Linked DNA regions of Thermocoleostomius sinensis A174. Each later gene encodes a partner of the first gene's protein in a complex. Links are inferred from orthologs where the notes say so. Each region holds a gene or a part of one and is shown in the gene's direction. Other genes may lie near its edges. The genes, in order: carB and carA.

Evidence for each region.
Region 2: the proteins of carB (region 1) and carA are in contact, whole or in part, in a solved structure (PDB 1KEE), measured with the Escherichia coli proteins. The link is inferred for Thermocoleostomius sinensis A174 from one-to-one orthologs.

What each region holds. Positions count from the first base shown.
Region 1 is NZ_CP113797.1:2,620,152-2,624,353, reverse strand. What follows is about bases 258-4,136. They hold carB (carbamoyl-phosphate synthase large subunit), read left to right. Parts: upstream 258-651; coding sequence 652-3,936; downstream 3,937-4,136. Also shown: OXH18_RS11295 (MarR family winged helix-turn-helix transcriptional regulator), read right to left, coding at 1-234. UniProt on the Escherichia coli protein: Large subunit of the glutamine-dependent carbamoyl phosphate synthetase (CPSase).
Region 2 is NZ_CP113797.1:3,894,421-3,897,517, forward strand. The notes cover bases 117-2,890. They hold carA (glutamine-hydrolyzing carbamoyl-phosphate synthase small subunit), read left to right. Parts: upstream 117-804; coding sequence 805-1,977; downstream 1,978-2,890. Other genes in these bases: OXH18_RS16905 (hypothetical protein), read left to right, coding at 117-687; OXH18_RS16915 (bestrophin family protein), read left to right, coding at 2,233-2,890. In the rest of the region: more of OXH18_RS16905, read left to right, coding at 1-116; more of OXH18_RS16915, read left to right, coding at 2,891-3,097. UniProt on the Escherichia coli protein: Small subunit of the glutamine-dependent carbamoyl phosphate synthetase (CPSase).

The sequences.
Region 1 (4,202 bases):
TTGACATAGCCGATCGCCAATATCAGAAGTTGCTAAACCGTCTTGTTCCCATAAGCAGCACAGCACCACCCAGTGAAACGGTGTGAGTCCGTGGGGTTCTAGGGTGTCTTGAAACTGACGAGTCAACAGTTGGGATAAGAGCTTGATGCGGTAGCCAATGCTTTGAGGAGCTTTAGCCTGCCAGTGTGAACTGTGATGATTAAAAGACTCGTGGTTGGACAACGTAGAACTCATTGGAATAATTAAAGATTAATTTATATAGGACACACTGTGCGACTGCGCAGACTCGACATGGCACTTTAGAAAAGCCGCACATAGCGTTTATGTGAGAGTAGCTATTGTAAAAACGCTTGTAAGTGGAATGGTAAGCATCGTTATGGTTCGCGTGCTAATAATTAATTCTAATAGGCTTTCCCATTGCCACGAGGCGATCGGTACCACTATAGCGAACTTGCTGAGGCGCGAAGCAAAGCATCCTCAACCCGCAAAGGCGAGGCAATACTGAAGGCGATACAGAGAGGCGGTGCTGAGGGCAAAATTCTCTATCTTCGCAGAGGATTCGTCACAAACTTGAATCAGGCGATTCAGAACGATCGACAAAATACCCTCTAAAATAAGTTGGATTTAGACCCTGACATTGGCTTTGACCCTATGCCTCGTCGCACCGATATTCACAAAATTTTACTAATTGGTTCTGGCCCGATCGTCATTGGGCAAGCCTGTGAGTTTGACTATTCTGGCACTCAAGCGTGTAAAGCCCTGCGCGAAGAGGGATATGAAGTGGTGTTGGTGAACTCCAACCCTGCCACGATCATGACCGATCCAGAAACCGCCGATCGCACCTACATTGAACCTCTGACGCCAGAACTAGTTGAAAAAATTATTGAGTCCGAGCGCCCCAATGCGCTGTTACCAACGATGGGTGGTCAAACGGCGCTAAACTTGGCGGTGACGCTGGCAAAGACTGGTGTCCTTGAGCGGTATGGGGTCGAGCTAATTGGTGCCAAACTGCCAGCGATCGAAATGGCGGAAGATCGCAAGCTGTTTAAAGAGGCAATGGAACGGATTGGTGTGGGCGTCTGTCCCTCGGGCTTGGCAACCAGTATGGCCGAAGCTAAAGCAATCGCTCAGCAAATTGGCTCCTATCCTCTAATCATCCGTCCCGCGTTTACCTTGGGGGGAACTGGCGGCGGTATTGCCTATAACCAAGAAGAATTTGAAGAAATTTCACAGTCTGGGTTAGATGCTAGCCCCGTGTCACAAATTTTGATTGAAAAATCATTGCTGGGCTGGAAGGAATATGAGCTAGAGGTGATGCGCGATCTGGCGGATAACGTGGTCATTATTTGCTCGATCGAAAACCTTGACCCAATGGGGGTGCACACGGGCGACTCAATCACAGTCGCGCCAGCACAAACCCTGACCGACAAAGAATATCAACGCCTGCGCGATGCTTCGATCAAAATTATTCGCGAAATCGGCGTAGAAACGGGCGGTTCTAATATTCAGTTTGCGGTCAACCCCGAAACAGGCGAAGTAATTGTGATCGAGATGAACCCGCGTGTCTCGCGCAGTTCGGCGCTGGCCTCAAAAGCTACAGGCTTCCCGATTGCTAAGATGGCGGCCAAGCTGGCGGTGGGCTATACATTGGACGAAATTCCTAACGACATTACCAAGAAAACTCCGGCGAGTTTTGAACCGACGATCGATTATGTTGTCACCAAAATTCCGCGCTTTGCCTTCGAGAAATTCCCCGGTTCCCAGCCCGTGCTCACTACGCAGATGAAATCGGTGGGCGAAGCCATGGCCATCGGCCGCACCTTCCAAGAATCGTTTCAAAAAGCGCTGCGATCGCTGGAAACAGGTCGTGCTGGCTGGGGCTGCGATCGCGCCGAGAAAGTGCCGAGCTTAGAACAACTGCGGGCCGGACTGCGCACTCCTAACCCAGAGCGGATTTTCACAGTGCGCCATGCGATGCAGATGGGTATGACCAATGACGAAATCTATGAACTGACGGCGATCGATCCCTGGTTTTTAGACAAATTGCGGGAACTGCTGGAAACCGAAAAGTTTTTGAAGAAAACACCGCTAAAAAACCTGACGCGGGAGCAGCTATACGCCATTAAACAGCAAGGCTTCAGCGATCGCCAAATTGCCTATGCGACCAAAACCACCGAAGATGCGGTGCGAGCCTATCGCAAATCTCTCGGGATTATCCCTGTATATAAAACCGTCGATACCTGTGCTGCTGAGTTTGAAGCCTTGACGCCCTATTACTATTCCACGTATGAGTCGGAATACAGTTCCATTGAAGAAGGACAGGAAACAGCGGCGGTTGAATCCGAGGTGTTATCGTCCAATCGCCGCAAGGTCATGATCTTGGGCGGTGGCCCCAACCGCATTGGGCAAGGTATTGAGTTTGACTATTGCTGTTGTCATGCGTCGTTTGCGCTGCGGCAAGATGGGTTCGAAACGATTATGGTTAACTCCAACCCCGAAACGGTCTCTACCGACTATGACACCAGCGATCGGCTCTACTTTGAACCGCTGACGAAAGAAGATGTGTTGAACATCGTAGAAACCGAGCATCCCGAAGGCGTAATTATTCAATTTGGTGGACAAACGCCGCTAAAGTTGGCAGTGCCGCTGCAAGAGTTTCTCAGCCAGAATCCCGATGTGCCAACTAAAATTTGGGGTACGTCGCCCGATTCGATCGACACGGCTGAAGACCGAGAGCGATTTGAAAAAATTCTGCGCGAACTCGACATCCGCCAACCGCCCAATGGAATTGCCCGCAGCTACGATGAAGCGTTGCAGGTATCTAAACGCATCGACTATCCCGTGGTGGTGCGCCCCAGTTATGTGTTGGGGGGACGCGCAATGGAAATCGTCTATTCCGACGCCGATCTAGAGCGCTACATGACCTATGCGGTGCAGGTGGAACCCGATCACCCAATTTTGATTGACAAGTACCTAGAAAATGCGATCGAGGTAGACGTAGACGCGATTGCTGACCAGACGGGTACAGTAGTAATTGGTGGCATCATGGAACATATTGAGCAAGCGGGAATTCACTCTGGTGATTCGGCCTGTTCAATTCCCACTATCTCCTTATCTGAGGTGGCGCTGGAAACGATTCGATCGTGGACAGTCAAACTGGCCAAAGCGCTGAATGTGGTCGGCTTGATGAACATCCAGTATGCTGTACAAGGCGACCAAGTATATATTCTGGAAGCCAATCCCCGCGCTTCGCGTACTGTGCCGTTTGTCTCCAAGGCGATCGGCGTGCCTCTGGCCAAAATGGCCGTGCGTGTCATGGCGGGTGAAACCCTGAAATCGCTCGGCTTTGCCCAAGAGATCATCCCTAGCCACATTGCTGTTAAGGAGGCTGTGCTGCCTTTCTCCAAATTCCCCGGCAGCGACATCATTCTGGGTCCAGAAATGCGATCGACGGGCGAAGTCATGGGCATCGACACCGATTTTGGGAAAGCCTTTGCCAAAGCTGAACTGGGCGCTTCTCAGTTGCTACCCTCCAAAGGAACTGTGTTTGTCTCAATTAACGATCGCGATAAGGCGGCTGTCATTCCGGTTGTCAAAGATCTGATGGAGTTAGGCTTCAAAGTCGTTGCTACCGCTGGTACGCGCAAGCTTCTGCAAGAACATGGGCTAGCCGATGTGGAACTGGTGCTGAAAATGCACGAAGGTCGCCCCAATGTGGTGGATTCAATCAAGAATGAGCAAATTCAGTTAATTATCAATACCCCGATCGGGGCCGCTGCCCAAATCGACGATCGCTATATTCGTCGCAATGCCCTAGCCTACAAGGTGCCGATCGTTACGACGATTGCTGCTGCCAAAGCTACTGCGGCTGCGATTCGATCGCTTCAGTCTCAACCGCTCGATGTAAAAGCAATTCAGGACTATGTGGGGAGGTGAATTTTAGGGAGAATGGGGAATAGTGACATCTAAAGTCATCACCCATCACCATTTCCCCCTTCCCCACTAATACGATTTTTTCTTGAATCACCCATTCAGGCGAACCAAATAGACGAGGCTGGAAGCGGGGCTAGCTCGATACATTAAGTACAAGATAAGTGACGTTCATGGAATTGACCTAGCAGGGGGGCTGCTGGGTCTTTTTTTATGGGTTTTTAGGGAACTTCTACTAGTTTGACTGCATCAACACGCTTTTCGTACGGTTC
Region 2 (3,097 bases), 1.3 Mb from region 1 along the record:
GGAATTGCTAGCGTGTATCTGGGAGAACCCGGGCAAGGTGTGCGAATATCTGGACATCACTTGACTTGTGCTCAAGCGCCAACCATTGATCGCTGTACGATTCAACTTGAGGGGACTCCCTTAACGCTGCAAGTCAGCTATGGTGACGCCGAACGCCGAATTTTTCACGAAACCGCCCGCTGTGAAGCCACCTATGGCGATCGTCCGCTTGGCTGCGATCTGCATTACTACTATGGCACCGGAAAATTACCCATACTGACCATCCGAGAATCCTTGGGGCTGAGTCCGTCAACCTTGCAACGCCTGTATCAAGATAATTTTCTGATTCAATTCGGCGGCGATAACTTGCTGAAGCAGAGTACTGTCATTGTAGTCACTTGCGGCGTATTGGCCGCCCTCAGTCTCTCGATTTCCTCGTATCCTGCCAATCCATGGGTTGCCATTATGATGAACGGTATGGCAGGGTTGTTAGGAGCGCTGATGATTCGTAACCCACTTCATACTCTGTGGGGTGAATGGTCACTGCTGGTAATCACAGGAGGAGCGATGGCGGTGGGAACAATTGCATGGTTTTGTAGCCGCCGAGTTTCTAGAATTTTATATGGCTTCAGTGGCGGACTAGTTATTACGGGATTTTTATGGGGGTTCTCGTTGCTGCTGCTGATCCTATTGGGCTATGCAGCTTAAGTGAGCATACTACAATGAGCAAGGCAATCAGCAAGGCAAATCGTTTTGCATGAGACGATCGAGCCTTGCCATCCCAGCGTAGTATTAGAACGCTCATTTATTCGGGAAAGGGGGTCTATGCTGTTTTCGAGTTCAAATCCGGCTCTCCTCGTCCTAGCCGACGGCACCGTCTTTAAGGGGTGGTCGTTTGGGGCAACTGGAACGACGATCGGCGAAGTGGTCTTTAATACCGGTATGACGGGGTATCAGGAAGTGTCAACTGATCCCAGCTATCTGGGGCAGATTGTCACTTTTACCTATCCAGAACTAGGGAATACAGGCGTCAATTTAGAAGACGAAGAATCAGAGCGTCCTCAAATTGCCGGAGCGATCGCTCGCAACGTTTGCTTCAAGCCGAGTAACTGGCGATCGACACAATCGTTTCCGGACTATCTCAAGCAGCATGGCATTCCAGGCATTTATGGCATTGACACGCGCACACTGACGCGCAAGCTGCGATCGAGTGGAGCCATGAACGGGGCAATTTCTACCGAAATTCTTGATCCAGCCGATCTATTGATGAAGGTGCAAGAGGCCCCTAGCATGGCTGGTCTTAACTTGGTCAAGCAGGTTTCTACTAAAAAAGTCTATGAGTGGTCTGATCCAACTAGTCCAATTTGGGAATTTCGTCCCACTCTCGATGTGTCTACTTCTGAACAGCCGCTTACGGTAGTGGCGATCGATTTTGGCATTAAACGCAACATTTTGCGCCGCTTGGCTAGCTACGGTTGCCGCATTATTGTTGTGCCTGTCAATACATCGCCTGAAGAAATTCTGAAGTACAACCCCGACGGTATTTTTCTATCTAATGGGCCAGGCGATCCTGCGACCGTGACAGAAGGCATTGAAACGGTACGTGCCCTCATGTCTAGCCAGAAGCCGATGTTTGGTATCTGCATGGGGCATCAAATTTTGGGCTTATCGTTGGGTGCAGAAACCTTTAAGCTGAAGTTCGGGCATCGCGGCTTAAATCACCCGTGTGGCTTGAGTCAGCAAGTAGAAATTACTAGCCAAAACCACGGCTTTGCTATTGATGCCAATTCCCTATCCGCGTCTGAGGTAGAAATCACTCACCTGAACTTGAACGATCGTACAGTGGCAGGCTTACGCCACAAGAGGTTGCCTGTTTTCTCAGTGCAATATCATCCAGAAGCGAGTCCTGGACCCCACGATGCTGACTACCTGTTCAATCAGTTTGTTCAGTCCATGCGAGACTATCGCCAGCGACAGCAGCCCAGTCTATCGCTTTAAGCGTCAAGCAAATCTCCATCTAACGTTTACTAACTGCCCCCTGTGCTTAGGCAGGGTATGGGCACAACTGAGTAGGGACACCATTGTCGTGTCTCTTTTTTTGAGCCAGCGAGGTTAAAGTTTGACTGGCTCTGCGCGATCGATTCTGGGCATCCTACAGCTACCTAGCTTGGCGATCGGTGTGCTCGATGCTTTGCTAAGAGTCCAATTCCGTCCTCATCGCTCATTACTCCTCCCTTCTACAGGACTGTACCCATGCTTTGGAAGCAACGAACTTGGTTTCAGCTAGCCCTTCAACTACGCGGCTCGGTTGTTCCAGCGGTTTTGCCTCGTACTCTACTTTACGGACTCTTCGCCACCCTGCTGGTGCTGCTGAATCAAAATGGACGATCGTTCAATTTGTCATCGTCTGCCAGCATTCTGCTCAACCTTGTACTGGGCTTGCTGCTTGTTTTCCGCACCAATACAGCCTATGAGCGGTTCTGGGAAGGGCGGCGGTTATGGGGAATGATGATCAACACTTCCCGTAATTTGGCTCGGCATATCTGGGTTAATGTACTTGAAAAAGATCCGCAAGACCGAATGGAGAAGAAATCCGCGCTGGACCTCATCGTGGCGTTTGCTGTGGCAACCAAAAACCAGTTGCGACAAGAACCAGTGAATGAGGAACTATTGCCCTTGTTATCTAGCTCTCGCTATCAGTCGCTAAAATTGATGAATAATCCAGCTTTGGAGATTGCGCTTTGGCTTCAAGATTATCTACAGCAGCAATATCATCAGCAATGTCTAGATAGCTATCAATTAGCTAGTATGAATAAGCTAATTAATGATCTGGTGGATTGTTTAGGCGGCTGTGAACGGATTCTGAAAACTCCCATCCCAATGGCCTATGCAATTCATCTGAAGCAATTGTTATTAGTGTATTGCCTAATTTTGCCGTTTCAATTTGTTCAGGATGTCGGTTGGTTAACTGTTCCGATCGTTGTTATTATAAGCTTCACCTTGTTTGGAATTGAGGAAATCGGCATTGAAATTGAGAATCCATTTGGAAAAGATCCCAATGATTTACAACTAGATGCTTTTTGCGAAACCATGAAGCGTAATACCGACGATTTAGCCA